Regions from separate parts of the Herbaspirillum sp. DW155 genome, predicted to be linked through region 2. Evidence: predicted binding sites of a transcription regulator. Region 2 holds the regulator's gene; the other holds the start of a gene.
What was found. Region 2 encodes sigma-54, which starts transcription at its own class of promoters, with help from an activator protein. Its sites were predicted from a motif close to TGGCANGNAANCTGCTTT; they were not measured.

Region 1 (15,118 bases), 1.0 Mb from region 2:
CGCAGCCAGCGGATATCCGGGTGGCGCCGCACGATGCCCGAGGCGGTACAGGGCACGTCGGCCAGGATGCGGTCGAAGCCCTGGCCGTCCCACCAGTCGTCTTCACGGGCATCTCCCGTCTGCAGGCGCGCCTTCAACTGCAGGCGGTCGAGGTTCTCGGCGATGCGCTGCAGGCGGCGCGGGTCGTGGTCCAGCGCCTGCAGGTCCAGATCGGCCAGTTCCAGCAGGTGGCCGGTCTTGCCGCCGGGCGCAGCGCAGGCGTCCAGCACCCGCATGCCATCGGCCACGTCCAGCAGTGGCGCGGCCAGCTGGGCGGCGGCATCCTGCACCGAGACCACGCCGTCGGCAAAGCCGGGAATCTGTTGCACTGGCACCGGCTTGTCCAGCCGCACCGCGTAGGGACCGACGGCGCGTGCGCCGATGCCGGCCTGCTGCAGCGTGGCCAGGTACTGCCCGACACTGGCGCGGCGGCGGTTCACGCGCAGCGTCAGCGGCGGCGGCTGGTTGCCGGCGTGCAGGATGGCTTGCCACTGTTCGGGATAGGACGCCTTGAGGCGGTCGATCCACCAGGTCGGGTAATTCCAGGTGCCGGGCGGGGTCTTGGTGGCCTGCGGCATGAGCGCCGCGCGTTCGCGCAGGAAGCGGCGCAGGATGGCGTTGACCACCCCCTTGGCAAAACTCATTTCCGGGCTGATGGCGGCCGCCTGCACGGCCTGGTCGACCACGGTGAAGCTGTCGTAGCCGGCCTCTTCCTCATTGACCAGCAGCGCCAGGGCCGTGACCAGGAGGCCATGCAGCACGTCCGGCTGGGGCGGCTTGTTGGCCAGCAGACCGAGCAGGCTGTCGGCCAGCCCCAGATGGCGCATGGCGCGGTAGCTCAGGTCCTGGATGGCGCCGCGGGCGGGCGGCGGGGCGTCGCTGCGGGCGAAGATCTGTGCCAGCGCCTGCGGCAGGGCGTGACCGGCGTGCACGGCCGCCACCGCCTGGGCGGCATAGGCCAGCTGATAGGCCAGGGAATCGGCCTTGATGCCGGGAGAAAGGAGAGAAATCTGGATCACGTCTTTGCAGGCTCAGGAAGATACGGCAGCGCTCAAGTTGCACAACGGCAATGGTCGTTGCAACGGGCGCGGGCCGCCAGTGTACCAGCGGCCCATCATGCCGACACCTGCCGGCTGCATTTCGTCAGCTGCGGGCGGCAAGGCAAGGATGCAAAAACGGCTGCCGCGGTGGATGATCGCGGCAGCCGTCTGGGCGCCGGCGCAGCAGTGGCGCCGGCGTTCTGGGGAAATCAGACGCCCCAGAGGATGTCGTAATTGCCCTTCTTGGCTTCGCGCAGCATGTCCAGCAGCGGATAGGCGCGCGCCGAGAAGCTGACCGGCTCGATCTTTTCGTGGTGGTGGTCGTCGACCTCGCCGTTGTGATGGGCGTTGACGTCGCGCGCCAGCACTTCGGCCGCTTCGTGGGCCTTGCTGGCATTGATCTGCTGTTCCAGCACGGCGATGGCGTCAGCGGCCTCGGCGGCGGTGATCACGCCGCGGGCGGGATCCTTGTGCAGCAGGTCCAGGATGGGTTTGGCGTGCGACTCGTACATCACCACATCGGCGGCCGCTTTTGATTTGAAGGTGATCAGCATATTTCCTCAGGGTCTTTGGATGAAAACGTTTTTTGGGGCGCTCGCCAGTGGCGATGCGCTGGAAATGCGCTGCAGACTGCATCCGCATTTCTGCGGGAATGCCCGTTTGGAGTGACGGACAGGACAAGAATACTCCGGTAGCCGGATTTTTGTCATCCGGTTCGGCCCCGCTCAGCTTGGTTTGAACGAGCTGAAAAAGGTTTCAATATTTTCCTCGGTGAAGGCTTTTTCATCTCCCACGATGAGAATCTGATACACCCGACGTTCGCGCACGGCCAGCCGGGCCACCAGCCGCAGCGGCCGGCCACGGGCCACGCCACGGGCGTCGAGGTCGAGGGTGCGGGCAAATCCATCGGTCTTGCCCGGCCACACCGGCGTGCCCTGCGGCTGGCCGGCGATGTTGTTGAGCAGGGCGGTGCGCATGGCCTCCAGCGCCCGGTTGGCGGCGGCGGCATCGGGCAGCTCGGCGGTGCCTACGGCGAAGGTGAGGCCGTCGACCTCGGCGGCGGTCATGCTCATGTCGGCCCTGGGGCCGTCCAGGTCGACCGGGCGCGTCACGCTGGCCGGTTTGGCGGGCAGCAGCACCACGAAATGGGCCGCGCCGTTGCCGGCATCGCTGGCTTCGCGCCAGTTGTAGCGCGGCGAACAGGCCGCCAGGCACAGGCAGGCCAGCAACAGCGGGAGACACGCAAAGCGGTACATGGCAACGGTCCGAAAAGGCGGGAGGCCATCATAACAAAGGCGCTTTTTTGCCGATATGAAGCAAAATCCGCGATTGTCCGATAGCCGCCAGGCAATTCTTGCAGTATAAGAACGCATCTCAACGGACTACCTCACCCGCTATGAACAACCATACCTCCGCCGGCCTGCCGGAACTGACCCTGCGCGGCATGCTGCTGGGTGCGCTCATTACGGTGGTGTTTACCGCCTCCAATGTCTACCTGGGTCTCAAGGTCGGCCTCACCTTTTCCTCGGCGATTCCCGCCGCCGTCATCTCGATGGCCGTGCTGCGCCTGTTCTCCCATGCCAACATCCTGGAGAACAACATGGTGCAGACCCAGGCTTCGGCGGCCGGGACGCTCTCTTCCATCATCTTCATCCTGCCCGGCCTGGTCATGATGGGCCACTGGCAGGGCTTCCCCTTCCTGCAGACGCTGGGCATCTGCGCCGCCGGCGGCATGCTGGGGGTGATGTTTTCCATCCCGCTGCGCCGGGTGATGGTGGTGCAAAGTGCGCTGCCCTATCCGGAAGGCGTGGCGGCCGCTGAAATCCTGCGCGTGGGCAGTGCCGACGCCGACGGCGGCGAGGAAACCCGGCGCGGCCTGCGCGACATCCTCTTCGGCGGCACTCTGGCAGCAATCTTCAGTGTGGTGTCCAGCGGGCTGAAGCTTTTTGCCGAAAGCATGAGCCTCTGGTTCACTGCCGGTGCCTCGGTGGTGCGCCTGACCATGGGCTTTTCGCTGGCGCTGGTGGGGGCGGGCTACATGATCGGCATCGTCTCCGGCATCGCCATCCTGATCGGCCTGGTGATCGCCTGGGGCGTGGCCGTGCCTTATCTCACCGCCGTCACCCCGCATGCGGCCGATGTCGCTCTGTCGGACTTTGCCAACGGCTTGTGGAAGAGCCAGGTGCGCTTCATCGGTGCCGGCATGATCGGCGTGGCGGCGGTCTGGACCCTGGCCACGCTCTTCAAGCCCATGCTGGAAGGCGTCAAGGCCTCGCTGTCGACGCTCTCGCGCCGTCAGCAGGGCAGCACCGAGCGCACCGACCAGGATCTGTCGCCGCGCTGGATCATCGTCATCAGCCTGGCCATGATTGCGCTGCTGGCGGTGGTGTTTGCGTCCTTCCTTTCGGAGGCACCGGTGTCGCCGGCGCTCTTCATCGGGCTGATCGTCTATGCGGTGGTGTTTGCCTTCGTGTTCGGCTTCCTGGTGGCGGCGGCCTGCGGCTACATGGCCGGGCTGATCGGTTCTTCCTCCAGCCCGATCTCGGGCATCGGCATCGTGGCCGTGATCCTGGTGTCGGTGCTGCTGCTGGTCTCGGGCGCGGTCGACCCGCTGCTGGCCACGCCGGAAGGCAGCAAGCTGGCCATCGCGGTGGCGCTGTTCGTGACCGCGGCCATCATTGCGGTCGCGGCCATCGCCAATGACAACCTGCAAGACCTCAAGACCGGCCAGCTGGTCGGCGCCACGCCCTGGCGCCAGCAGGTGGCGCTGCTGATCGGTTGCGTGGTGGGTGCGCTCGTCATCCCGCCGGTACTGAACCTGCTCTACAACGCCTACGGCTTCACCGGCGCCCTGCCGCGTGCGGGCATGGATGCCGCGCAAGCGCTGGCGGCGCCGCAAGCCACGCTGATGACGGCCATCGCCACCGGCATCTTCACCCGTGAGCTGAACTGGACCATGTTGAGCGTGGGCGTGGCGCTGGGCATCGTGCTCATCGTCATCGACTGGCTGCTGGCCCGCCGTGGCGGTGTGGCGCGCCTGCCGGTGTTGGCCGTGGGCATCGGCATCTACCTGCCGCCGATGGTCAGCAGCGCCCTGTTCCTGGGCGCGGTATTGGGCTGGCTGATCGAACGCGGCCTGCGCCGCCGTGCACGGGCGGCCGGGATGGATCTGGACGCCTATGCCGACAAGCCGCGCCAGCGCGGCATCCTGGTGGCCTCAGGCTTGATCGTTGGCGAGAGCCTGGTGGGCGTGCTGCTGGCCGCCATCATCGGCTTTACCGGCAAGGATGCGCCGCTGGCGGTGGTGTCGGGCGCGTTTGAATCGACCGGGCAGTGGCTGGGGCTGGCCGCGATGGTGCTGGTGCTGATCGCGTTTGCGCGGCGTATTTTGCCGGCACGCTGACGGTAGCGAGAATGCGCTGCTGGTGGTGGTTCAGTGCACCCACCAGTAGCGCAGGATATGAAAGAAAATCGGTGCCGAGAAACTGATCGAATCGACCCGGTCCAGCATGCCGCCATGGCCTTCGATCATGGCACCCCAGTCCTTGAGTCCGCGATCACGCTTGATCGCCGACAGCACGAATCCCCCGAAGAAGCCCAGGATATTGATGGTCAGCGCCACCAGCGCCGCCTGCCAGACATTGAAGGGTGTGATCCAGTACAGCGCAGCACCGACGGCGGTAGAGGTCAGCACGCCCCCGACCAGGCCTTCCAGCGTCTTGGAGGGGGAAATCTGCGGCGCCAGCTTGCGCTTGCCGAACAGCTTACCCCACACATACTGGAACACATCGCTGGATTGCACCGTCAGCACCAGGAACACGATCAGCTGCAGGTTGCGTCCTTCGAAGCCCTCGATGGGCAGCGTCAGCAGCGCCGGCACGTGCGAGATGCAGTAGACGCAGATCATCAGCCCCCACTGCACCTTGGCCGCCCGCTCCAGGAAGTGCTTGGTATCGGTGGAGAGCGAGGCCGAGATCGGCAGCAGCAGGAAGGCGTAGACCGGAATCAGGATGGAGAACAGCCCATACCAGTCCATCCCGATCAGTACGTACTGCAGCGGCAGGAACACGAAGAAGCACCACAGCAGCGCCCGATGGTCGCCCACGCGGGTGTAGGTGACGGAAATGAATTCACGCAGCGCCTGGAGCGAGATGAAGGCAAACAGCACGACCACACCGGTCTTGCCGATCCAGAACGCGATGGCCAGCGCGCCGATCATCCACCACCAGGCCTTGATGCGGGCATTGAGATTGTCGATGACGCTGCTGCTGCGTCCGGCCAGCCGCCAGCGCAGCAGGCCGCCGACCGAACTGGCCAGGGCAAGGACGGCGAACACGCCGCCAAACAGGGCGAGGAGGGTATCTTGGGGAGTCATGGTCGTTCGTTGCAGATCATTCGGCCACGGGGGCCAGGGCGAGCAGCGCCTGGCGGGTGCGGGCCAGGAACTGTTCCTTGCTTTCATCGGGGCGCAGCATCAGGGGCTCGCCGAAGCTGAGGGTGCATAGCAGCGGCAGCGGTACCAGATGGCCCTTGGGCATGGCACGGCCGAGGTTCTCGATCCACACCGGCACCAGTTCCACTTCCGGATGAGCGCAGGCCAGGTGATACAGGCCGCTCTTGAAGGGCAGCAGGCCCTCTTCCAGGTTGCGCGTGCCTTCCGGGAACAGAATCAGCGACTCGCCACCCGCCAGCACCTGGCCCATCACGCCAATGGGATCGGCGCTGCGGCCGGCCTGGCGATCCACCAGCACGCCACGGAACACCCGGTTGATCACATAACGCCGCACCGCACTCCTGAGCCAGTAGTCCGATCCGGCCACCGGCCGGGTGCGCTTGCGCATGGCGCGCGGCAGCATGCTCCAGACCAGCACGAAATCACCGTGGCTGCGGTGGTTGGGATAGTAGACGCGCAACTTGCCGGGGTCGGGCGCGGCGAACCAGCGGGCGCGCACGCCCGTGAGGACGCGGGCGAAGGTGCAAATGGCGGAGGCGAAGAGGCGGTCGATCAGCATACAAATTCAGTCTTCAAGGGTCAGGAAATGAACATGAACACGAAACCCCCAATCCAGGCCCCGACCTGCAACGCGAGGCATCGGCACTGGTTGCGCAACAGCCGGCGCGCACCGGCAGTGCGCTCGGCAATTCCGCGTGTCGGCTCAGGTTGACGACCCAAGCCGCTTTCCTTGATGGCCAGGTCGAAGGCGGCCAGATCGTCCTGGTGTGCAATACCCTGCTGCCAGCGGCGCGCCCAAGAGGCGAAGAGGGGCGCATCGAAGGCGCAGCGTAGCGCGAAACCGCATTCGAGGATGCCAAATGCGATGGACATCGTCAGGGGTATCCAGAGGCCGGATGTGTTCACCTGCAAGACCAGCAGGACCAGAGCGGCGATGGTGAGCAGTCGGCTGAAGCAATCCACTGGACGGCTCAGACCCAACAGCGCTGCGGCGATCTCGGCCTGATGCGCCGCCTTCAGAGCGGCTTGCCGGGCGTCAGGCGACAGGTCTTGATGGGCGGGGTCATTGGCGGCATCGTCCCCGGAACCCGGGCGCAGGTCAGACATGGCGTTCCCCCTTCAGCAGGCGCAGCTCGACCTCCCGCAGGCGTTCCTGCAGCGCCGCGTTGATCACCACCGAGGGGCGGCGTTCGGCCAGCAGGGCGAGAGCAGAGGCCATGTCGGCACAGCGTCCGCTCAGGCAGAGCCAGGTCGCCACTGCAGCGGCGCTGCGCGAATAGCCCAGCGCACAGGCCACCAGCACCGGTCCGTGGCGGCGCAGCGATTCGATGCTGCGCGCGGCTGCCAGCAATTGGTCGGCGTCGGGTGCGACCAGGTCCAGCCAGGCATGGCCGGCATAGGCCCAAGGACCGCGCGGAGCGGGCAATTCGGCGCAGAGATCGCACAGGGCGGCGAACGGGCCGGCGCGCATGTGGGCAGCGCCGGGCAAGCGGCCCAGCCAGACATCGGCTGTGATGGCATCAGGCTGCGGACGGCGGCGGGTCCACAGGCGCGCATTGATCCACGCGCCCAATGCGTGCGGGGCCAGCAGCCAGGCGGCGGCCAGCGAGCGGCGGCCGTGGCGTTTCTGGAAACCGGCGGCACCGGCATGGGCGTAATTCCACGCCACGACGGCCAGTGACAAGGCCAGCCAGCCCAGCGGTGCGGCCAGGGCGCGCACGGCCACTGCCAGAGCCAGTGCCAGCATGGCCGCCAGCGCGTAGGCCAGCGCCAGACGCGTGCGGCGCGCACTGCGCTGGCCGCTGCGACAGAGCGGGCTGCGTCCCTCATCCGGCCACAGCCACAGGCAGAACAGGCCCAGCATGGCACCGGTCGGGATATCGATGAAGTGATGCTGCCAGGTCGTCAGCACGGACAGGCCGATCAGCAGCGCCCAGCTGTGGATCACCAGCTGCCAGAACCAGTGGGTGCGCAGCCGGACGAACTGGACCCAGATCAGCACCAACAGCGCGATATGCAGCGAAGGGGCCTGGTTGAAGGGCAGGTCGAAGGCCGCCAGTGAGGCAAAGAGCGCTCCAAACAGCCCGTCGGTCGCCGGCCGCACGAAGGCAAAGCGCAGCGGAAAGGCCAAAAAGCAGGCCACCGCGATCAGCTGCGCCGTCAGCAGCCGCAGGGCATGGCGATCAGTCTCGCGTGGGGTGCGGCAGCACAGGAAGGAAAACCCGTAGAGCAGGTCGATGGACCAATAGGGCAGGATGGTCCAGGGCAGGAAGGGGAGATGGCGTTCCCAGCCATAGAAGAAGCTGGGCACGCTGGCGCGCGCGGCCGCCGCGTGGTTGGCGAAGCCATAGCTGAGGAAGAACAGCGGCCCCAGCAACAGCAGCCACGCCACGCCGCGTTTCCAGGGCAGCGTCGTGGCCGGTGCTGCCGCGGGCAGCAGGCGGTCGGCCTGGCTCATGCAGCCTTGCGCCGGGCCAGGGAGACGGTAAAGATGCCCCACTGGTCGATGCGCTGTTCTATCTTTTCGAACCCGGCCTCAGCCACCAGCTGGTCCATCTCGGCTTGCGTGCGGCGGCGCATGACCCAGGCCTGGCCGCCGCGATGGCTGGTGAGGGCGCGTGCGATCAGTTCCAGCTGCGGATGCCAGGGCTGGCCGGTATAGACCAGATAGCCGCCCGGCGCGATGGCATCGGCCAGGCCGGCCAGGGAGGTGGTCACGGCCTCATTGTCCGGGAACAGTTCATAGAGGCCGGAGACGATGCCCACCGTCGGGCGCGGCGTGACGGCGGCCAGGCTGGCGCGGTCGAAGGCGTCGCCCTGCACGAAGCGGGCGATGTCGGTCAGGCCCTTCTCGGCGATCAGCGCCGTCCCTTGCTGCACGTTCAGTTCGCTGTAGTCGCGCAGCAGGATGGAGTCGGGACGCGGTCCCGGGCCCAGCGCTTCCAGCACGTAGCGGCCATGGCCGGCGGCGATGTCGAGTACGTGCAGCGGCTGTCCGTCGGCCTGCAGGCGCGCCAGCGCCGTGCGCAGCAATTCCTCCACGTGCAGCTTGCGCTGGCGGATGCCTTTCCAGCCGATCGCCTCCAGATACTGGCGATCGATGGCGCGGCCCAGCGGACCGACGCCTTCGGGTGTGTTGCGGTAGACGTAGTCGAGCGTGCTGCCCGAATCAAAACCGGTGCGATGGCCCAGCGCCACGCCCTTGGAGAGCAGGCCGCCCAGCTTCATGTTGGCGCGGTACCCGGCCCAGTACAGACCCTTGGAGCTGAGGGCGGGCAGCGCTGCGGAGAGCCGGCGCGACTCCTCGAAGGTCGGACCCTGGCGGTGCGACTGGCGCAGGTCCGGACGGGCCCAGGGTTGGGAGAACTGGCGCAGGATGAATTCACGCGCAAGATCGGTGGCGATCTTGCGATCCTTCTCGCCGAAGGTGTCGTGGTAGAAGCCCGGGAGGACGTGCTTTTCCTTCACCGTTGTGCCCAGGCGTGCGAAGAAATCGTGCTGGGGGCCATGGTGCACCACCCAGTCCGCGCCCGAAATGAGCAATTGCGTGGGAATGGTGATGGCCTGGGCATCGGCGACCACGCGTTCAGCCGCTTCATACAGCGCCAGCAAAATGTTCACGGAGATCGGGCGGCTGATCAGCGGATCGCTGTCGTAGGAGACCTGGCGCTGCCGGTCGTGGGTCAGATACTTCGCTTTTACGTAGCTGTTGACGAAGAAATTGCCACGCAGCTTCTGCTGCAGGGCCAGTCCCGGACGCGCGAAAGGAACATAAAGCTTCACCTTGAAGGCGGGCGAAGCCAGTACCAGGCAGCGCACGCGGGGCGCGTAGTCATGCGCCCAGGTCGAGACCAGCACCGCGCCCACACTCTGAGCCAGCACGGCCATGTCTTCCTCGGCCACCTGCCACTGGTCGCGCAGGTGGTGTATGAAGGTTTGTATGTCCCGCACCGAGTGCGCAAAACTGGGGGAATAGCCGCGCGGGCCTGGCGAACGGCCATGACCGCGCGCATCCCAGGCATAGAAATCGAAATCGGAGAGGCCCAGTTCATCGACCAGGTGCGCCATGCGCCCGCCGTGTTCGTGGCCGCGATGGAACATGACGACTGCGCCGCGCCGCTGCCCGCCGGTGGCCGGCCAGCGGCGATAGAACAGGGATTGGCCGTCGTGGGTGGTGAACTGGTGTTCCTGGCAGGATCGAGTCATGGGTGGGAGGCGGCGCGCAGGCCGCTGCGGATGCGGTTGACGATATTGAGGAGGATGGCGGCAACAGCCACCGGCAGCGCCCAGAAGATCCAGGCCGGGAGGTTGCCGGCCAGTCCCAGCCACAGGCCCAGCGCGCCGAACAGGAAGGCGCGGTCGCTCTTGCCCATGGGGCCGTCGTACTGGCGCGGTGCACCGACCATGGGGCCGAGCGCCCCGGTCATCTCCGACACCGCAGACAGGAAGATCACCCCGCCCACGCTGGCCCAGCCGAACGGGGCCACCAGTGCAAAGGGCAGGTACAGCGCCGCATCGGAGATGACGTCGGTCAACTCGTTGAGATAGGCCCCCAGCGCCGACTGCTGGCCGAATTCACGCGCCAGCATGCCATCGACGGCATTGAAGGCCATGCGCAGGAACATCCACAGCGGCAGCAGCAGGAACAGCGCCGGCCGCTGCGGCCCGGCCACGAACAGCAGCACGCCCAGTGCCAGCGAGACCAGCATGGCCAGCACGGTCACCGCATTGGCCGTCACGCCGGCCTGGGCCAGGGCGCGCACCATGGGTCGCAAAAGCGCCTGGAAGCGGGGTTTGAGTTGATAGATGCTGATCATGCGGCGCCTGCCGCACGGTCGTCGGGGAGGGGAGAGGGCATGGGGGATCGTCCTTGTTGTCGATTCTGAGTTGTTATTTGTTGTGTCGGGCGAAGCTCACCTTTGGCAAAGCAATGGCGTCTTTTGTTCCCCCCCTGATGCGAGCAGAAATGGAATTCAACGGAAAGAGGAGGGAGTTCTCGTAGCCATTCAAGGCACGCATTGATTGAATGTCATCGCTTTTGGCAAGGTTGCAGCGGGCAGGCGAGGCAGAAGACGATGCAGCGATGTGGCCCCGGTGAGCGGATCGTTGCGTCAGATTGCATATCGCTGCCGCTCAATTCCCGGTCAGCATCCGCCGGTATTGCACTGCCTCGGCCACGTGCGCGTGCGTGATCACGCTGGACCCGGCCAGGTCGGCAATCGTGCGCGCCAGCTTCAGTACCCGGTGATAGGCCCGCGCCGACCAGTTCAGCCGCAATATGGCGGCTTGAAGCAGTTGGGCGGCGGCTGCGTCGTGCCGGCAGATCCGGTCGATTTCGCTGCCGCTGAGCTGGCTGTTGGGTTTGCCCTGGCGCTGCAATTGCCGTTCAAAGGCATGCGCGACGCGCTGTGCCATGACGGCGCTGGCTTCCCCCGGCTGCTGGGCCGCCAGTTCGGCCGGACTCAGGGCCGCCACCTGCAATTGCATGTCGATGCGGTCCAGCAGCGGCCCCGACAGGCGGGCCTGGTAGCGTTTGACGACCTCCGGCGTGCAGCGGCAGCGCCCCGCCGCATCTCCAAAGAGCCCGCACGGGCAAGGATTCATCGCCGCGACCAGCTGGAAGCGGGCCGGAAACTGCGCCTGCCTGGCCGCCCGCGAGATGACGATGTGTCCCGACTCCATCGGCTGGCGCAGCACGTCGAGCACGCTGCGGGGATACTCTGCGATCTCGTCCAGGAACAGGACGCCATGATGGGCCAGCGAAATCTCGCCCGGCCGCGGCGGGCTGCCGCCGCCGACCAGCGCCACTGCGGATGCCGTGTGATGCGGGGCGCGGTACGGGCGCTGCTGCCAGCGGTTGATGTCGAAACGGCCGGTCAGCGACTGCACGGCAGCCGATTCCAGCGCCTGCTCCTGCGTCATCGGCGGCAGGATGCCGGGAAAGCGCGTGGCCAGCATGGACTTGCCTGCTCCGGGCGGGCCGACCAGCAAGATGCTGTGATTGCCGGCCGCCGCCACCTCCATGGCACGCCGCGCCTGCAATTGTCCCTTGATGTCGCTGAAATCCGGATACGCCGGCGTGCCGGTGGCCCTCCGCGCCTGGTGTCGTTGCAGCCGCGCTGCCGGATCGCGCGTGCTGAAGTGATTGCAGACCTCCAGCAGCGAGGTCGCCGGCAGGATGTGGGCCTGCGGCAGCAGCGCCGCTTCGTCGGCATTGGCGGCCGGCAGGATGAAGCTGCGCGGGTGGCCATCCTGTTGATGCTGGCGCTGCATCGCGCAGGTCATCGCCAGCGCGCCGCGAATCGGCAGCAGTTGGCCCGACAGCGACAGTTCGCCGGCATATTCATGATCGTCCAGGCGGTCGCCCGGGATCTGCTCGGAAGCCGCCAGGATGCCCAAGGCGATGGCCAGGTCAAAGCGCCCGGATTCCTTGGGCAGGTCGGCCGGGGCCAAGTTGACGGTAATGCGGCGGGCAGGGAATTCAAACCGGGCATTCTGCAGTGCCGCCCGGACGCGATCACGGGCTTCCTTCACCTCGGCTTCGGGGAGCCCGACGATGGTGAAAGCCGGCAAGCCATTGGCCAGATGCACCTCGACCGTCACCGGCGGGGCGCTCATGCCCGCCAGGGCGCGGCTGCGCAAGACCGCCAGGCTCATCGCAATGCGCCTGGCAGCTTGGCAGAACAGAGAAGGGAAGGGGGAGGGAAAGAGAAAAGTGTCTTGGTCAGGATCATGGAGTCTGTTTTTGCTGAGCCTCAAGCTCGGCAACACGCGCTTCCAGCGCCTCCAGGCGGGCTCGGGTCTTGGCCAGGACCTGGGCCTGGACGTCGAATTCCTCGCGCGTCACCAGGTCCAGCTTGGCAAAACCTTGACTCAGCATGGCCTTGACGTTCTTCTCGATGTCCTTGGCCGGAGAGTTCTCGATTGCCTTGTTGATCTTGGATTGCAGGTCTTCAAAAAATGGGGACTTGTCCATGTGGATCTCCTTGTCAGATAGCTGTGCCGCAAGTTTAGCGGTTTCCCGCCCATCCTCAAATTAAACCGCGCTGACCTGTTCTGACCGCAATTTTGTGCACAGGTGCCGGGCTGAAGATGAAATTTCCTTCCGGGAATGCGCCGTCTTGGTGATCCTGGCCTCGCCCGCCGCCCGCGCACCAAAATGTGTTTGCCGCGTTCGATGCAGGATTGACAAAAAACAATCAATATCGCACCAATGACGTGCATTTCGATGCTTCGTGCACTATTTTGAAGCTGATCTAGAAAAAAATCGTTGCAAATCTCTGGTTTCTCGCGAAAACACAAGTCTGCCTTGCCGAGAAGACATGGCACGGCTCCTGCTAATGGGTTGGGGCAAAGATAAAAAAGACTTTATTGTTCAAACATAAACCAGAGGGAAAGTCATGAAGAAACTGATTCTTGCAACAGCCATCGCCGCATCCTTCGTTTCTACCGTGGCCCGCGCAGAGGACGCCAAGCCGGACAATGAACTGAGCTTCAACGCTGCCGTGGTGAGCGACTACCGCTACCGCGGCCTGACCCAGACCCGCTTCGACCCGGCCCTGCAGGTTGGTGCTGACTACACGCACAACCCGACCGGTCTCTACGCCGGTACCTGGCTGAGCACCATCAAGTGGATCAAGGATGCCGGCGCCCTCACCGGTACCGACACCAAGGGCAACGTCGAGTGGGATATCTACGGCGGCAAGCGCGGCGACATCGGCGGCGGCTTCACTTATGACGTCGGTGGCCTGTACTACTACTACCCCGGCAACACCCTGGCCAACAGCGGCGTGAAGAACGCCAATACCTTCGAACTGTATGGCCAGGTCGGCTATGGCCCGGCTTACTTCAAGTATTCCCAGTCGCTGACCAACCTGTTCGGCAACGTCAACAGCAAGTACAGCCAGTACTTCGACCTGGGCGCCAATATCGATACCTTCTACGGTGTGGTGCTGGGTCTGCACCTGGGTCGCCAGGAAGTGCGCGGCAACTCGCAGCTGAGCTATACCGACTGGAAGATCGGTCTGTCCAAGACCTTCGACGAAGCAGCCGGCATCACTCTGGGCCTGGCCTACGTCGGTACCGACCTGAAGGATGGTGTCTCCACCACCCCGGGCTCGGATGGTTTCAAGAACGTCGGCAAGGGCGGCGTTGTGTTCTCCATCAGCAAAACTTTCTAACAAGAGGTTCGTATGAAACTGATCACTGCGATCATCAAACCGTTCAAGCTGGATGAGGTGCGAGAAGCCCTCTCCGCGATCGGTGTGCAAGGCATCACCGTGACCGAAGTCAAGGGCTTCGGTCGTCAGAAAGGCCATACCGAGCTGTACCGGGGCGCCGAGTATGTGGTCGATTTCCTGCCCAAGACCAAGATCGAGGCCGCGGTGGACGACGCCATCGTCGAGCGCGCCCTGGAAGCCATCGAAACCGCCGCACGCACCGGCAAGATCGGTGACGGCAAGATCTTCGTCCAGGATCTGCTGGACGTGATCCGTATCCGTACCGGCGAAACCGGCAAAGACGCTCTGTAAAAAAGGGGAATTCTAATGAGCATGAAGAAAATGTTTTCCGGCGCGCTCGCCATTGGCGCGCTGTTGTTGGCGGTAGGTTTTACCGCTCCGGCCCAGGCGCAGGACGCGCCCAAGCCTGAAGCTGCAGCGGCCGCCGCCGCTGCTCCGGCCGCTGCCGCCCCGGCAGCGCCCAAGGCCGACGCGGCCGCTCCCGCTGCAGCAGCACCGGCTGCTCCGGCGGCTGCCGCTGCCGCACCGGCACCGGTTCCCAACAAGGGCGACACCGCCTGGATGCTGATCTCGACCGCCTTCGTCATCCTGATGACCCTGCCGGGCCTGGGCCTGTTCTACGGCGGCCTGGTGCGCAGCAAGAACATGCTGTCGGTGCTGATGCAGTGCTTCGTGATCTTCTCTCTGATCTACATCCTGTGGTTCGTCTACGGCTACAGCATCGCGTTCACCGAGGGCAATGCCTTCTTCGGTGGCTTCGATCGCCTGTTCCTGCACGGCCTCAATGGTGACTCCAACACCGGCACCTTCAGCAAGGGCGTGGTGATTCCGGAACTGGCCTTCGTCGCCTTCCAGGGTGCGTTCGCCGCCATCACCGTGGCGCTGATCATCGGTTCCTTCGCCGAACGTGTGAAGTTCTCGGCCGTGATCCTGTTCTCGGTCCTGTGGTTCACCTTCTCCTACCTGCCGATGGCCCACATGGTCTGGTTCTGGCCGGGTCCGGATGCCTTCACCGACACGGCTGCCGCTGAAAAGGCGACCGCCATCTCGGGCTGGCTGTTCCAGAAGGGCGCGCTGGACTTCGCTGGCGGTACCGTGGTGCACATCAACGCCGCTATCGCCGGCCTGGTCGGCTCCTACGTGATCGGCAAGCGTATCGGTTTCGGCAAGGAAGCCTTCAAGCCGCATAGCCTGACCCTGACCATGGTCGGTGCCTCGCTGCTGTGGTTCGGCTGGTTCGGCTTCAACGCCGGCTCGGCCCTGGAAGCCAACGGCAGCGCCGCTCTGGCCTTCGTCAACACCATCCTGGCCACCGCTGCCGCAGTGCTGTCCTGGAGCTTCGGCGA
Region 2 (15,118 bases):
CAGACCTTCGCCGCCAACGATGGCGCCTTCAACCGCCAGCACTTCTTCGGCCAGACCCCGGGTACGCGCGCCATCGGTGCCACGCTCACCGATGAGGAAATCAATCGCCTGCGCCGTGGCGGGCACGACATGAAAAAGATTTACTCGGCCTACCAGGCCGCAGCCCGCCATCGTGGCCAGCCGACGGTGATCCTGGCGCAGACCAAGAAGGGCTACGGCATGGGCGCGGCGGGCGAAGGCAAGATGACCACGCACCAGCAGAAGAAGCTGGATGAAGAAAGCCTGCTGCAATTCCGTGACCGCTTCAAGCTGCCGCTGAGCGATGCGCAATGCCGTGAGCTGGCCTTCTACAAGCCGGCCGATGACAGTCCCGAGATGAAGCACCTGCACGCGCGCCGCGCCGCCCTCGGCGGTTATCTGCCGCGCCGCCATGTGGGGCCCGCCCGGCGCGCCGTGCCGGCACTGGAAGCGCATAGCAGGTTTGCGCTGGAAGCCGATGGCAAGGAAATGTCCTCCACCATGGCCCTGGTGCGGCAGCTCGGCAATCTGTTGAAGGACAAGGATTTCGGCCAGTACGTGGTGCCCATCGTCGCCGATGAGGCGCGTACCTTCGGCATGGCCAACCTGTTCCGCCAGGTCGGCATCTATTCGTCGCAAGGGCAGTTGTATGAGCCGGAGGATATCGGTTCCATCCTCTACTATCGTGAAGCCAGGGACGGGCAGATCCTGGAAGAGGGCATCACCGAAGCCGGTGCGATTTCCTCATGGACGGCTGCGGCGACCGCCTATTCGGTGCATGGCACGCCGATGCTGCCGTTCTACATCTATTACTCGATGTTCGGTTTCCAGCGCATCGGCGACCTGATCTGGGCGGCGGCGGACCAGCGTGCGCGCGGCTTCCTGATCGGCGCCACGTCGGGGCGCACGACCCTGGGTGGCGAGGGCTTGCAGCATCAGGATGGCAGCAGCCTCGTCACGGCGGCATCGATTCCGAATTGCGTTTCGTATGATCCGGCCTATGCCTATGAGCTGGCGGTGATTCTGGATGAGGGCATGCGTCGCATGATGGAGCGCGGCGATGACGTGTTCTACTACCTCACCGTCACCAACGAGAACGAAGCTCAACCCAGTTTGCCGGATGGCGTGCAGGAGGGCATCCTGCGCGGCCTGTACTGCCTGCGCCGCAAGCCGGGGGCGCAGGTGCGGCTGCTGGGTTCCGGTCCGATGTTGAAGGAAGCGGTGGCGGCGGCTGCGCTGCTGCAGCAGCACTGGCAGATCGAGGCCGAGGTGTGGAGCGTGACCAGTTACACCGAACTGGCGCGCGATGGCGTGGCGGCTCACCGGAAGCAGCGCTTGTCGGGAACGGAGGTGGAGCCTTACGTGACGCAGCAGTTGCAGGGCAGCGATACGCCGGTCATTGCGGTGAGCGACTACATCCGCACCTTGCCGGAGAGCATTCGCGCTTTCGTGCCGGCGTCTTATGTGACGCTGGGCACGGACGGGTTTGGGCGCAGCGATACGCGGGTGAATCTGCGTGATTTCTTTGAGGTCGATGCGCGCTGGATTGCTTATACGGCCTTGTGCGAAGTGTGGGAGAGGGACCGGGCGCGGCTGGACGAGGCTGCGCGGCTCCTGGGCATCGTTACCGCACAGTCCTGGTCGAATACAGTCTGATGAAGATCGTCAGCGCGGGGCGCCGGGATCAGCCCCGGTGCCGGCGGCCGCGCACCACATGCAGCGGGAACACCAGCGCCAGCATCAGGCAGGCGATGCAGTGGATCCAATGCACGGTATCGCGCCATTGCTCCGGCGCATAGAACAGTCCCAGCGCGCTCAACAGTGCCAGCGCGAATCCCAGCAGCACCAGTATGCCGTGCCGTATATTGCGGCGGGCTTTCCAAGTGACGATGACGTGCTGCGGCAGTGCGGCCCCAATCAGCAGGATCGCAATGATGCTGCTGCAGCCATGAACGATCCACCAGGGCTTGAGTTGGGGCACGGGCATCTCCAGCCAGTCCAGGCAGAGGAACCAGCCTGTGCCGCTCATGAAACACGAGCCCAGGATCCAGAAGCTGGTATGTCTCTGCCAGCGATGCATTTTGCCGGGCAGCCGGCGATTTGAATGGGCGAACTTGTCGGTCATGACGTTCAGCGTTGCTGTGCCAAAGGAGGGTGCAGGATGAAGGCCTGTGCCTGGAATTGCGCCAGGAAGCCGGCATGGAATGGCTGCGGCGGGGCAGCGTCGAGTGGTGAGCTGCGCTGCGGCGCTCGGCTGGCACATACTGCGACGGCCTTGGTCAGTGCGTCGGCGATCATGCAGGTGGGGGCCAGCACCGTGTAGCTCACTGGTGCAGTGAGCGATTTTCCCTGGGGATCGAGCAGGGCGCAGGTGGCTTCGCCTGCATGCTCGCACAGCGAGTAGTAGGGCGCGGAGGTGGCGACGGCGCCCTCGGCCAGTTGCCCCAGCAGCACGGCCAGACCGGGTGCGGTCGGGTGGCGGATGAAGATATCGGTTGCCTCCCGGCCGCTGATGCGGATATCGCCGCCTGCGTTGATGCGGCAACGGGACACGCCTGCGGCATGCAGGGCGTCGACCGCCTTGTCCACAGCAAAGCCTTTGGCGATGCCGCCCAGGTCCACGCAGGTCGGTCGCAGTACGGTCACTGTCTGCGCGCCTTCCAGTTGCAATCCCTCCAGGCTGGAATGCGCCAGTGCTCGCAAGCCATGGTCGGGCAGCAGGCCGCTGTGCACCAGCCTGTGCGCGATGCCGCAGTCGAACTGCCCATCGGTGGCGGCATGCAGCATCATGGCCGTTTCCAGCACTTCGTAAGTCCAGGCCGGCAGCTTCAGCGAGACGCCAGCAGGGGTGCGGTTGAGCCGCGACAGGCTGCTCTGTGGTGCGTGGAATGACATTTCCTGCTCCACCGCCGCAATGGCGGCGAAGGCGCTGGCGAAGAGGGACTCCCGGGCGCTGGCGCTGCCCGGGAGATCTTCTTCATGAATGGCGATCTCGACCAGCGTGCCCAGGGCGGGGCGGCATTGTTGCTGCATCGTTTGCATCACGCCGGGCTGCTTTTGAGCACCATCTCGTAGAAGCTCATCACGCGCCGTACGCCATCGGTGATGTGCTTGCAGGACAGGGTGGCGCCGCCGATGTTCTGGATATCCTTTTCCAGCTTGATTGGCGCGGCGGCCGTCTTGCCGATGAATTGGCTGCGCCATGAGGCTTCGGCCACTTCATAGCCATAGGACTCATGGTATTCCAGCACGGCGATCTGAACGATTTTGCCATCCGGGCCAATGCCCACGGCGTAGGTGATCATTTCATGCTTGCCGACCACTTCGTCGATCACGAACCAGCCGCCATTGGCGGTCTTCCAGATGCGGTTACCCTGGAAGGGATGGGAGACCGAGGAAATGTCGCGTAGTTGCTGCTGTTGCGCCGGCGTCGGCAGGAACGGCCGGTGAACCAGCGTCTGCCCGGGGAACATCGCTTGCTGGGCCTGTTCCACGGTGCTGTAGACCTTGGCTTGTACCGTGAACGGGATGACCGAGCCGCACAGGGCCAGGACCAGATTAGTTGCAGGAGTGAATTTCATTATTGTTATGTTAGATGGAGGGCAGGCTTGGCTGGATTTGGCGGCCCGCCCTCGGGTTGATACGAATTCAGTTGAGCGGGATACCGAACTTGATCATCACTTCGTCGCGGCCATGGTTGTCCGAGACATGGCCGTTGGAGCAATCGGCTGTGCCATCGTTATAGCATCGGCCGTTGAGCTGATGGCGCCAAGCGGCTGTGACCCACCAGTCTTTCTCCGCATAGTGCAGCGTCGGACCGAAGAAGTTGGCCGTTTGCGAATGCGACTGGTAGAAGTTGCCGTCGTAGTCGGTGTGCAGGCGGCCTTCCAGACCGATGGTCCAGCGCGGCGCCACGCGGTAGCTCATGCCATACAGGAGGTCGAGCATGGAGTTGTGGATCACGCCATCGGCATACTTCTCGCGTTCCAGTTCGCTCAACACGTTGATGGCGAAGACCAGGCGATCATCCAGGAAGTTGCTCTGCAAGATCAGGCGGGTTTCCAGTTCGTTTTCCAGCTTGCCGTAGGTCGGTTCGACATACACGCCCACGCCAACCGGCGAGGTCAGCGGATTGGTGATGCGGTAGATCGCTTCCAGCGAAAAACCGTCAATGCCGCGCTGGCGGAAACTGTCCGTGCTGCCGCTGACCGAGGCCGGTACGCCGAAGCCGGCGGTGCACGGAACGCTGTCGTTGCAGGCTTCCGGATTGATGTAGTTCTTGTTGGCGTTGATGGAGTAGGCATTGATGTAGCCGGCCACCTGCAGGTCATTGGTCAGCCCGTACTCCAGCGCTGAACGATACTGGGTCCAGTTGTAGCTGCCGGCCGATTGATTGTGGGTGACGTCGATTTTTTGTTCAAACTCCAGTTTGCCTTTGGGTTGGATGTCCAGCGTGTAGAGCCAGCCGAAGGCACCTTCGCCGGCGTGGGCAGGAAGCAGTGCAGCACCGGCCAACAGGCCAGCGAGCAGTTTGATCGGTTTGGATAGTGTCATTGGAGTGGATGAGTGAGAGAGGGTTGAGGGGCGGCGGCTGTTTTCATTCTCGCTGTAAATAAGACGTATTTCTATTTTGAGCAACAATTCGGCGATCTATGTCGGTGGCGTGAGGCTACCGATATAGCTATCGCAGGGCCAATTTGTTGCTCAGATTGAGTAATGACGTCCAAGTCGAAAAACATGTCTGCCCCATGCAAAGCATGACGGGGCCGGCTCGCCGCGATTGTCTTGCCTTGGGATTTGGCTATTGTTCTATTTGGCTACTATCCCGCACTTTGTGTGCGCACGAGCGGTTCATCAGGTTGCATGAGGTGCTCGGTAACATGAAGGTGCTGCACAGACGTGTCTAGTATTGCATCAGCTTCTGACAAAATACTGACAATATGCTGACAGCATAGTGAGGTGGATCTGTGTGAATGAGGAGAGTAGTAGTCTCTGCACGGATGAAAATCTCTCATCTGCCGAAAAGATGGCGCTGCTATAGTCGGGCCCTCAAGGAGAGATCGCACTGCCGCCGTCATGTGATGGCGATATCAGACACCATGGAGGAATAGACACAATGGCAGCAACCACACCGACCAAACGTATTGCGCTGGTGACCGGCGCAGGCTCCGGCATCGGCCGGCAGATCACCCTGGCGCTGCTGCGCGAAGGCTATGGCGTGGCCCTGGCCGGACGCCGCCAGGACGCGCTGGAAGAGACCGTCAGGCTGGCCGGCGAGCACGGTGCCAATGCGCTGGTGGTGGCGGCCGACGTGACCGATCCGGCGTCGGTGAAGCAGCTGTTCGCCAGGACGCGTGAGCGTTTCGGTCGGCTCGACCTGCTCTTCAACAATGCCGGCATCTTCGCGCCGCCCGTGTCGCTGGAAGAGCTGAGTGTGGAGCAGTGGAAGGCGGCGGTGGACATCAACCTGACCGGCGTCTTCCTGTGCACGCAGGAAGCCTTCCGCATCATGAAGGATCAGTCGCCGCGCGGGGGCCGCATCATCAACAACGGCTCGATCTCGGCACATGCGCCGCGTCCGTTCTCGGCGTCCTATACGGCGACCAAGCATGCCATCACCGGCCTGACCAAGGCCACCTCGCTCGATGGCCGCGCCTACGATATTGCTTGCGGCCAGATCGACATCGGCAACGCCTCCACCGACATGACCACGTTGATGAAAAAGGGCACGCTGCAGGCCGATGGTTCCACCAAGGTCGAGCCGACCATGGATGCGGAACACGTGGCCAAGGCTATCCTCTACATGGATAGCCTGCCGCTGGAAGCCAATGTGCAGTTCATGACAGTGATGGCGACCAAGATGCCCTATATCGGGCGCGGTTGATGGTGACTGCACTCTGACAGATGAAGAAATGGCCGCAGTGATGAGCTGCGGCCATTTTCTTTGGGAACCAGGCGGCCGGTTCAGTCCACCCCACCCTTCATGCCTTGCCATTCGGGCGTGAGCTGCATCGGGATGCCGAGCATGTCCAGCACGCGGCCCAGCGTGTGATCGACCATTTCTTCCATGGAAGCGGGACGCTGGTAAAAGCCGGGCAGGGGCGGGAAGATGACTCCGCCCATTTCGGTCACGGCGGTCATGTTGCGCAGGTGCGCCAGATTGAAGGGCGTCTCGCGCACCATCAGCACCAGGCGCCGGCGTTCCTTCAGCACCACATCGGCGGCGCGGGTGATGAGGTTGTCGGACAGGCCGTGGGCCACGGCCGCCAGCGTCTTCATCGAACAGGGCGCCACCACCATGCCGGTGGAGGCGAAGGAACCGCTGGCGATGCAGGCACCCACGTCACGCACGTTGTGTACCACGTCGGCCAGGGCTTCGACATCCTTGCGCCGCATGTCCAGCTCCTGGTGGAGATTGAGCACGCCGGCTTCGGAGACCATCAGGTGCGTTTCCACCTGACCATGTTTGCGCAGATGCTCCAGCAGCCGCACGCCATAAATGGCACCGGTCGCGCCGGTGATGGCGACGATCAGGCGCTGGCGGGGCTGGCCGGAGGAAGTACTCACGAACGAATGCGGATCAGGAAGGAATCAGCCCTTGATCAGGGTCTGCAGTTCGCCCGAAGCGTACATCTCGCTCATGATGTCGGAGCCGCCGATGAATTCGCCCTTCACGTACAGCTGGGGAATGGTCGGCCAGTTCGAGTATTCCTTGATGCCCTGGCGCACGTCCGGGCTTTCCAGCACGTTGACGGTGACGATGTTTTCGGCGCCGCTGGCTTTGAGCAACTGGATGGCCTTGCCGGAAAAGCCGCATTGCGGGAATTGCGCAGTGCCCTTCATGAACAGCACCACAGGGTTTTGGGTCACGGTTTCTTTGATCCAGGATTGGACGTCGCTCATGGCTATGCCTTTAAAAATGGGATTGCCGACATTATAGGGAAAAGCCGGCAGCCGCGTTGAAAACGACTGCGCGCCGGCAGTCTGCGCAATGTGGTGGAAATTGCATCCGGGAAATAATTTATATGATATGCAGACTCTGAAGCCTAATATGAGGACGCCAGCCGCAGCCTTCAAGCGGAGCAGCGGATCGGCAGCTCGCTGCAGAGAGTCATGGCTGTGGAAAGTTGCCGGTGATTATCTTTTATATCTTTTCCACAGGGCTTGCCGCCCGACTGCGCGGCCAATGAAAAAGGGCGCTTGCGCGCCCCTTCCTCATGAGATTCGGCTGGCGTTCTCAGCAGCCTGCGGGCTGCGAGTCAGCTTGCCGACGTTGTCCTTGGCTTATGCCGCTCCGGCCACCGCATCAGCCGGCGCTTCATCCGGCAGGCGCTTGGCCATGGAGTGATGTTCCTGCAACTTGTCCTTGTGCTTGATGACCTGACGATCGAGCTTGTCGATCAGCGTGTCAATGGCAGCATAGAGGTCGTGTGCAATGCTTTCTGCATGTAAATCCTTCCCCTTGATGTGGACGTTGATTTCCGCTTTTTGGCGCTTTTCCTTTTCTGTGAGTTTATCTACGCTCAGGATCACGCTGACGTCGATCACGTTGTCGAAATGGCGCTTGATACGTGTGAGCTTGCTTTGCACGTATTTCCGGATGGCGGGGGTCAGTTCGAGGTGGTGTCCACTGATGGTCAGATTCATACAAGACTCCTATCGTGAAGTCACTGGAGGTTCGTGCAATCGATCCTTGCTGCAGCTGTACCACGGGCACGGTCTTCGTGTCGGATGGCATGGGCATCAGCGGGATGCTTGCCGGAACACAGCAACGGTACTGCAGAAAAACTGAGGAAAAACTCAGAGGGACTTGCGGAGATTGACCGGCGGAATCTTCAACACTTCGCGGTATTTGGCGACTGTGCGTCGCGCGACCACCATGCCTTGTTCTGCCAGCATATCCGCAATCTTGCTATCGGATAATGGGGTCTGCGGGTTCTCGGCTCCTATCAACTGTTTGATCAGCGCCCGTATCGCGGTGGAGGAGGCTTCGCCCCCGGTTTCAGTCGCGACGTGGCTACCGAAGAAGTACTTCAACTCAAACATGCCGTGCGGCGTGAGCATGTATTTCTGAGTTGTCACGCGAGAGATGGTGCTCTCGTGTAGACCCAGTGTATCAGCAATTTCACGCAGCACAAGGGGGCGCATGGCCACTGCCCCATGTGAAAAGAAGTTTCTTTGACGTTCCACAATAGCCTGTGCGACACGCAAAATCGTGTCGAAACGCTGGCGCATATTCTTGATGAGCCACTTGGCTTCCTGCAGCTGCGACGACAGCGATCCTTCTCCCTTGGCCTGCTTCAGCGCGCTGGCATACATCGCATTGACACGCAGCTTGGGCATGACCTCATGGTTGAGCATGACCTGCCAGCCGTTCTTTGTTTGTTTGACAATCACGTCCGGCACCACATAGTCCGAGGCATCGCGCGCGAAATCGGCGCCCGGATGCGGACGGCACTGGCGGATCACGGCCTGGGCTTCGCGCAGGTCTTCGTCATCGCAATCGAGGGCTTTCTTGATCTTGTTGAAGTCGCGCTGCGCGAACAGCGGCAGGTAATCTTCCACGATGCGCAGCGCCAGCTTGCGCGTGACGAAGGGGATCTTGGGCAGGCGACGGATCTGCAGGGCCAGGCACTCACCGGCACTGCGCGCACCCACGCCGGCCGGGTCCAGGCTCTGCAGCAGCTTCAGGGAAATCGACAGCTCTTCCATGTCGATGCCCAGTTCTTCGGGCAGGCGCGCGAGGATGTCTTCCAGCGGCTCTTCGAGATAGCCGCTCTCGTCGAGCGCATCGGTGAGCAACTCCAGCAGGGCGCGGTCGCGCTGGGTGCGTGCGGTCACGCGGATCTGTTCCAGTAGGTGCTCGCGCAGGGTCAGTTCGTGGGCTTCGAGTTGCGGGCGGGCGTCGTCGTCGTCAGGCGACTTGCCGCTGCGGGCCACATCATCGAAGCTCCAGTCGGCCTCACCGGTGACGCCGTTCTCGGGATTGTTGTCCTGGTAGTCAAAACTGGAATCGCCATCGGCGGCTGCCGGTGCCGGCTCGGCATTGCCTTCGCCAGAGGTGTCGGCTACGCCGCTGGAGGGCGAGCTGGAGACCGCGCCATCGGCCAGCAGGCGCACCGAATTGTCGAGCGCATCGTCGAGCCGCTCCAGCAAGGGATTGTCCGAGAGGATCTGTTCCAGTTCCTGGTGCAGTTCCAGCGTCGACAGTTGCAACAGTCTGATCGACTGCTGCAGTTGCGGCGTCAATGCGAGGTGCTGCGAGGTACGTAACTGGAGAGACTGTTTCATCTGTCTTTCTGGAAGCGGCGTGGTCCGCTGGTTGCACTGCCTGTCGTTGCGTCAGTAGGTTGGCCTGCTTACATGCGGAAGTGTTCACCCAGATACACGCGGCGCACCGATTCGTTGGCGATGATCTCTTCCGGACTGCCGCTGGCCAGCACCGTACCCTGGTTGATGATGTAGGCACGGTCGCAGATGCCCAGCGTCTCGCGCACGTTGTGGTCGGTGATGAGCACGCCGATGCCACGTTCCTTCAGGAAGCGCACGATGCGCTGGATCTCGATCACGGCAATCGGGTCGATACCGGCAAAGGGTTCATCGAGCAGTACGAAGCGCGGATCGGTGGCCAGCGCGCGGGCGATTTCCACGCGGCGGCGCTCGCCGCCGGAGAGCGACAAAGCCTGACTCTCGCGCAGCTTCTCGATCTGCAGTTCATGCAGCAGATTGTTGAGGCGGCCCTCGACTTCATCACGCGAGAGCGGCTTGCCTTCTTCTCGGCGCAGTTCGAGCACCGCGCGGATATTGTCTTCCACCGTCAGCTTGCGGAACACCGAGGCTTCCTGCGGCAGATAGGACAAGCCCATGGTGGCGCGCTTGTGGATGGGCATGCGTGAAATGGCGGTGTCGTCCAGCGCGATCTCGCCGCCATCGGAAGGCACCAGACCCACGATCATGTAGAACGAGGTGGTCTTGCCGGCGCCGTTGGGGCCGAGCAGTCCGACCACTTCGCCGCTGCGCACTTCCATCGAGACGTCGCGCACCACCTGGCGCGCGCCATAACTTTTCTTCAGGCCGCGAACGACCAGCGAGCTGGTGGTCATCGTTACTGGTCCTTTCCGCTCTGGCGACGCGGCGCAGGCTGCGCCGGCGTGGTCTTGGCGGCCGGCTGGGCCGGTGTGGCGGTGCCATCCGGCGGTGGATTCTTGGGCTGGATCACGGCCGTGATGCGGCCTGCGCCGGGCTTGCTTTCGCCGCTGGCGGTGTTGTTGACCGAATAGAATTCGGCGCGGCTGTCATAGGAAATGAACTCGCCGTTGACTTCATCGGTGATGCGATCACCATCCATGCGCTGGATGTGCGCGCGCTGGAACAGCTTGGAAACTTCGGTCTGCTCCGAATATTCGATACGCTCGGCCTGGCCTTCGATCCACAGGTTGGGACCGCCGTCGCGCTTCTGGCGGAAGTTGGCCAGCGAACCCGGAGCCGCGTACAGCACTGCGTTTTCATAACCGTACTGGTCGGTCGTCAATACCACCCGGCCGGCCTTGATGATGAGAGTGCCGCGGGTCATGACCACGTTGCCGGTGAAGGTCTTCACCTGGCGCACGTCGTCATAGACCATCTGGTCTGCCTCGATGTTGGTGGGCTTGGTGGAGTCCGCCTTCTCGGCGTTGGCCACGCCGCACACGGCAGCCAGCATCAGCATGGGCAGTAAGAGTGAGCGTTTCATTGGTTTCCTGTCTGGTCGGTTCTTGGCGTTCTTGTCTCGGATTCAACCGGCTTAGCGTTTCTTGGGGGTGGGCTCGTAATAGCCGCGTACATTGCCGAAGAGCTGCACCACCTGGGTCGCGTTGTTGGCCACCATGCCTACGCCGTTCAGGCGCGTGGTGCCCATGGTCATGGCCACCGGCTTGTCGGTCTTGACGATTTCATCGTCAGGCAACAGCAGAAGGTATTCCGAGACCAGGTGCATTTCCTCGCGGCCCTTGTAGGGGGAGCGGATGGCATTGGCGTTGCCGTACATGTGAATCTTGGTCTGGTCATCGGTCACGCGCGCGGTGTCCGAATAAAGCTCCATGGGCGCCTGGTTCTGGTCCAGGTTGTGCACCACCGGTTTGGTGATTTCGAAGGAGTCGTCACTGGGGAAGTGCACCATCTTGACCCCGGAGACGTCATAGCGCGGCAGGCCGGTGGGGCCCATCTTCACGTAGTTGAAGTTTTCCAGGTAGTAGTCGGGTTTGCCGCGTGGGCGCTGTGCCGGTTGCTGGTCGCCGGCCGCGCGCATGGCTTGCATCACCCAGAAGCTGCCCAGCGCTGCGCCGATCAGGATCACCAGGATCACGGCCAGACGGATGCGCTCGGCATTGCGCTCGCCGCTGCGCCCGCTCATGCCAGGTACGGCGCCAGCGCCGCCTCGTAGTTGTGTTGCGCCGCCAGCACCAGGTCGCAGATTTCACGCACGGCGCCATGGCCGCCGCTGGCCTGGGTCACGTAATCGCAGCGCGCCTTCACTTCACGATGACCATTGGCCACACACGCCTTGAAGCCCACGCGGGTCAGCACCGGCAGGTCGATGATGTCGTCGCCCAGATAGCCGCAGGCCGCTGGCGTGAGCTGAACCTGCTGCAACAGTTGTTCGAAGGCCTGGCGCTTGTCGTGCACGCCCTGGAACACGTGCGCAATGCCCAGGTCGCGGGCACGGCGCACGACATAGGGCGACTGGCGTGCAGTGATGATGGCCGCGGCCGTGCCGTATTGCTGCATCATCTTGATACCGTGGCCGTCCAGCGCATTGAAGCGTTTGAAGACTTCCCCGTCTTCGCCGTAGAACAGGCCGCCGTCGGTGAGCACGCCATCCACATCGAAGATCATCAGGCGCACGGCGGCTGCCTTGGCGAGCGCGGCAGCGGGCAGGGTGCTGGCAAAAGCTGGCGCGTTCATCAGATCACCTTGGCGCGGGTGAGGTCGTGGATGTGCAGCGCGCCCGTAAGCACGCCGGCCGCATCGGTGACCAGCAGCTGGTTGATGCGGAACTGTTCCATCAGCTGTACGGCATCGACCGCCAGCTGGTCCTGACCAACGGTTTGCGGATGAGCATGCATGACTTCGGCAATGCTGAACTTGCCAAAGTCCTGGCCACGCTCCAGCAGGCGGCGCAGGTCGCCATCGGTGAAAACCCCGATGGGGCGGAATTGCTCGTCCACCACGGCGGTCATGGCCATGCCCTTGCGGGTGATTTCCATCAGCGCGGCCGATAGCGACACATCCGGACGCACGGCAGGAATGGCCTCGCCACTGCGCATGACGTCGCGCACGTGGGTCAGCAGGCGGCGGCCCAGGGCGCCACCGGGATGAGAGCGCGCAAAATCTTCCTCGACGAAACCGCGCGCATCCAGCAGCGACACCGCCAGGGCATCGCCCATGGCCAGCGTGGCGGTGGTGCTGGCCGTCGGCGCCAGGTTGAGGGTACAGGCTTCCTTGGCCACGCCCACGTTGAGGTGCACCGCAGCCAGCCTGGCCAGTGAAGAGTTGTCATTGCCGGTCATGGCGATGATGACCGTGCCCATGCGCTTGATGATGGGAACGATGGCCAGCAGCTCGGCCGTTTCGCCGGAATTGGAGATGGCGATGAAGACGTCGCGCGCCGTCACCATGCCCAGGTCGCCGTGCGCGGCTTCGGCCGGATGCATGAACAGCGCCGGCGTGCCGGTGGAAGCCAGGGTGGCGGCGATCTTGCGGCCGATGTGGCCAGACTTGCCAATGCCCGAGACCACCGCGCGTCCCTCGCATTGCAGCAAAGCCTGCACGGCCTGGGCCAGCGGCTCTGCGCTGTCGTCGCTGAGGCGCTCTTTCAGCGCCAGGATGGCATCGGCTTCGATCTGCAGGGTCTGGCGTGCCAGGGCGATGGCACGGCGGGCAGCCCCGGCCGAAAAAGATGCAGACGTAGTTTTGTCATCGGTTACACTCATAACCGAAGTATAAACGAATTGGCAAAGCAAAAAACTTGCCAGATGTAAGGGAATGCTGCTGGAATGGATGCGAAGTGCAGCTTCGCGTCGCGCCGCAGCACCGCATCCACAGGGGGATTCCGGCTCGGGCCGGGTGCCGGGGCGGGAGGGCGGCAGGCCTGGACCGCGCTCCGCCGGGGGTGAACAACTCTGCTGTTGTTGTTCCACACATGTGAATTTTAAGGCATCCCCGCCAGGATGGGTTCTCCGCTCGCCTGCTGGCCGGTTTGACTGCTCCGTGCTGGTGCGTTGTCAAAACGTTCATATCGAAATCCGCCGCGCTTCCGTGGCCTTTGACGAGAAACCCGACAAGCAATGTTTTCCGGACTGGAACTGACTCTTTTCCTTCTGGCTGCGGCGGTACTGGGCGTGGTCGCCTTCCGCATGATGCAGTTGCCGCCCATGCTGGGCTACCTGGTGGTGGGCATCATCATCGGCCCGCACGGCCTGGCGTTTGCCGAGGACAACGAAACCACCCATGCCCTGGCCGAGTTCGGCGTGGTGTTCCTGATGTTTTCGATCGGGCTGGAATTTTCGCTTTCCAAGCTCTCGGCCATGCGCCACATCGTCTTCGGACTGGGCGTGGCGCAGGTGGCCACGACCATTGCCGCCACCATGCTGCTGGCCTGGGGCGCGGCCATGGTGCTGCCGCAATTGATCAACGTGAGCTGGCAGGCGGCCTTCGCGCTGGGCGGCGCACTCACCATGTCTTCCACGGCCATCGTCTCCAAGCTGCTCACCGAACGGCTAGAACTGGAAACCGAACACGGCCGCCGTATCCTCGGCGTGCTGCTGTTTCAGGATCTGGCCCTGGTGCCCTTGCTGATCGTAGTGCCTGCGCTGGCCAACAATTCCGGCAACATCATGGTCACGCTGGGCTGGGCCGTGGGCAAGGCGCTGGTGGTGCTGGCGCTGTTGCTGTTCTTCGGCAGCAAGCTCATGCGCGGCTGGTTCCGTATCGTGGTCAAGCGCCGCTCGCAGGAACTGTTCATGTTGAACCTGCTGCTCATCACCCTGGGCGCGGCGTGGATCACCGAGAAGGCCGGCCTGTCGCTGGCCCTGGGCGCCTTCATCGCCGGCATGCTCATTTCCGAGACCGAGTTCAAGCATCAGGTGGAAGAAGACATCAAATCCTTCCGCGACGTGCTGCTGGGTCTGTTCTTCATCACCATCGGCATGCTGCTCAATGTGCGTACGCTGGTGGATCACTGGTTCCTGGTGCTGGTCTTGCTGACCGGTCCGGTGCTGCTCAAGTTCGGCCTCATCGCCGCCCTGGCGCGCCTGTTTGGTTCCAGCACCGGCGTGGCATTGCGGGTGGGTCTGGGGCTGGCGCAGGCGGGCGAGTTCGGCTTCGTGCTGCTGAGCCAGGCCGGTGGCCTCAAGCTGGTCGATCCGATGTTGATTCAGGTGATCCTGGCGGCGATGGTGCTGTCGATGCTGGCCACGCCCTTCATCCTGGCCCAGTCCGATGCCATTGTCATGAAACTCTCTGCCAATGAATGGATGCTGCAATCGCTGGCGCTGACCCAGTTGGCCACCCGCACCATGGGTGTGCAGAAGCACGTGATCATCGCCGGCTTCGGCCGCAGCGGCCAGAGCCTGGCGCGTCTGCTGGAAGAGGAGGGCATCGCCTACCACGCGCTGGAGATGGATCCGGAACTGGTGCAGGACGCCCGCAATGGGGGCGCCAACGTCTCCTATGGCGATGCCGCCCGGCGCGAGAGCCTGGTGGCCGCCGGCATTCATCGCGCCGCCGCGCTGGTGGTGACTTATGCCAGCACCCCCTCCGCCTTGAAGGTTCTGCATCACGCGCATGAACTGGAACCGGAACTGCCGGTGATCGTGCGCAGCCACGACGATGCCGATCTGGAAAAGCTGCTCGCAGCCGGCGCTACCGAAGTCGTGCCCGAAGCGCTCGAAGGCAGCCTCATGCTGGCCTCGCACGCGCTGGTGATGCTGGGCGTGCCGCTGCGCCGCGTGGTTCACCGGGTGCAGGATGCACGCGATGAGCGCTATGCCTCGCTGCGCGGTTACTTCCACGGTATGTCGGATGCCGAAGCCGATGGCGTGGGCATGAACGTGCGCCTGCA

Region 1: AACH55_RS00430 (TorF family putative porin) is a predicted target of sigma-54. The motif match lies at 12,856-12,873, and genes of this name have one in related genera.

Annotation. Positions count from the first base shown of each region.
Region 1 is NZ_AP029028.1:83,020-98,137, forward strand. Features, by position in the region: gene rsmB (16S rRNA (cytosine(967)-C(5))-methyltransferase RsmB) at 1-1,058, opposite strand, end outside; gene AACH55_RS00375 (DUF1840 domain-containing protein) at 1,289-1,633, opposite strand; gene AACH55_RS00380 (hypothetical protein) at 1,805-2,335, opposite strand; gene AACH55_RS00385 (oligopeptide transporter, OPT family) at 2,476-4,482, shown strand; gene AACH55_RS00390 (phosphatidate cytidylyltransferase) at 4,513-5,454, opposite strand; gene AACH55_RS00395 (lysophospholipid acyltransferase family protein) at 5,471-6,091, opposite strand; gene AACH55_RS00400 (hypothetical protein) at 6,112-6,639, opposite strand; gene AACH55_RS00405 (phosphatase PAP2/dual specificity phosphatase family protein) at 6,632-7,990, opposite strand; gene AACH55_RS00410 (bifunctional alpha/beta hydrolase/class I SAM-dependent methyltransferase) at 7,987-9,738, opposite strand; gene AACH55_RS00415 (CDP-alcohol phosphatidyltransferase family protein) at 9,735-10,349, opposite strand; gene AACH55_RS00420 (YifB family Mg chelatase-like AAA ATPase) at 10,666-12,189, opposite strand; gene AACH55_RS00425 (accessory factor UbiK family protein) at 12,263-12,508, opposite strand; gene AACH55_RS00430 (TorF family putative porin) at 12,933-13,712, shown strand; gene AACH55_RS00435 (P-II family nitrogen regulator) at 13,725-14,063, shown strand; gene amt (ammonium transporter) at 14,079-15,118, shown strand, end outside.
Region 2 is NZ_AP029028.1:4,518,742-4,533,859, reverse strand. Features, by position in the region: gene mdeB (alpha-ketoglutarate dehydrogenase) at 1-1,674, shown strand, start outside; gene AACH55_RS20510 (hypothetical protein) at 1,703-1,999, opposite strand; gene AACH55_RS20505 (FAD:protein FMN transferase) at 2,149-3,060, opposite strand; gene AACH55_RS20500 (FMN-binding protein) at 3,060-3,599, opposite strand; gene AACH55_RS20495 (DUF6662 family protein) at 3,667-4,572, opposite strand; gene AACH55_RS20490 (SDR family oxidoreductase) at 5,135-5,902, shown strand; gene AACH55_RS20485 (UbiX family flavin prenyltransferase) at 5,983-6,585, opposite strand; gene grxD (Grx4 family monothiol glutaredoxin) at 6,610-6,921, opposite strand; gene raiA (ribosome-associated translation inhibitor RaiA) at 7,303-7,665, opposite strand; gene AACH55_RS20470 (RNA polymerase factor sigma-54) at 7,819-9,309, opposite strand; gene lptB (LPS export ABC transporter ATP-binding protein) at 9,378-10,121, opposite strand; gene lptA (lipopolysaccharide transport periplasmic protein LptA) at 10,124-10,750, opposite strand; gene lptC (LPS export ABC transporter periplasmic protein LptC) at 10,802-11,410, opposite strand; gene AACH55_RS20450 (HAD family hydrolase) at 11,407-11,961, opposite strand; gene AACH55_RS20445 (KpsF/GutQ family sugar-phosphate isomerase) at 11,961-12,989, opposite strand; gene AACH55_RS20440 (cation:proton antiporter) at 13,344-15,118, shown strand, end outside.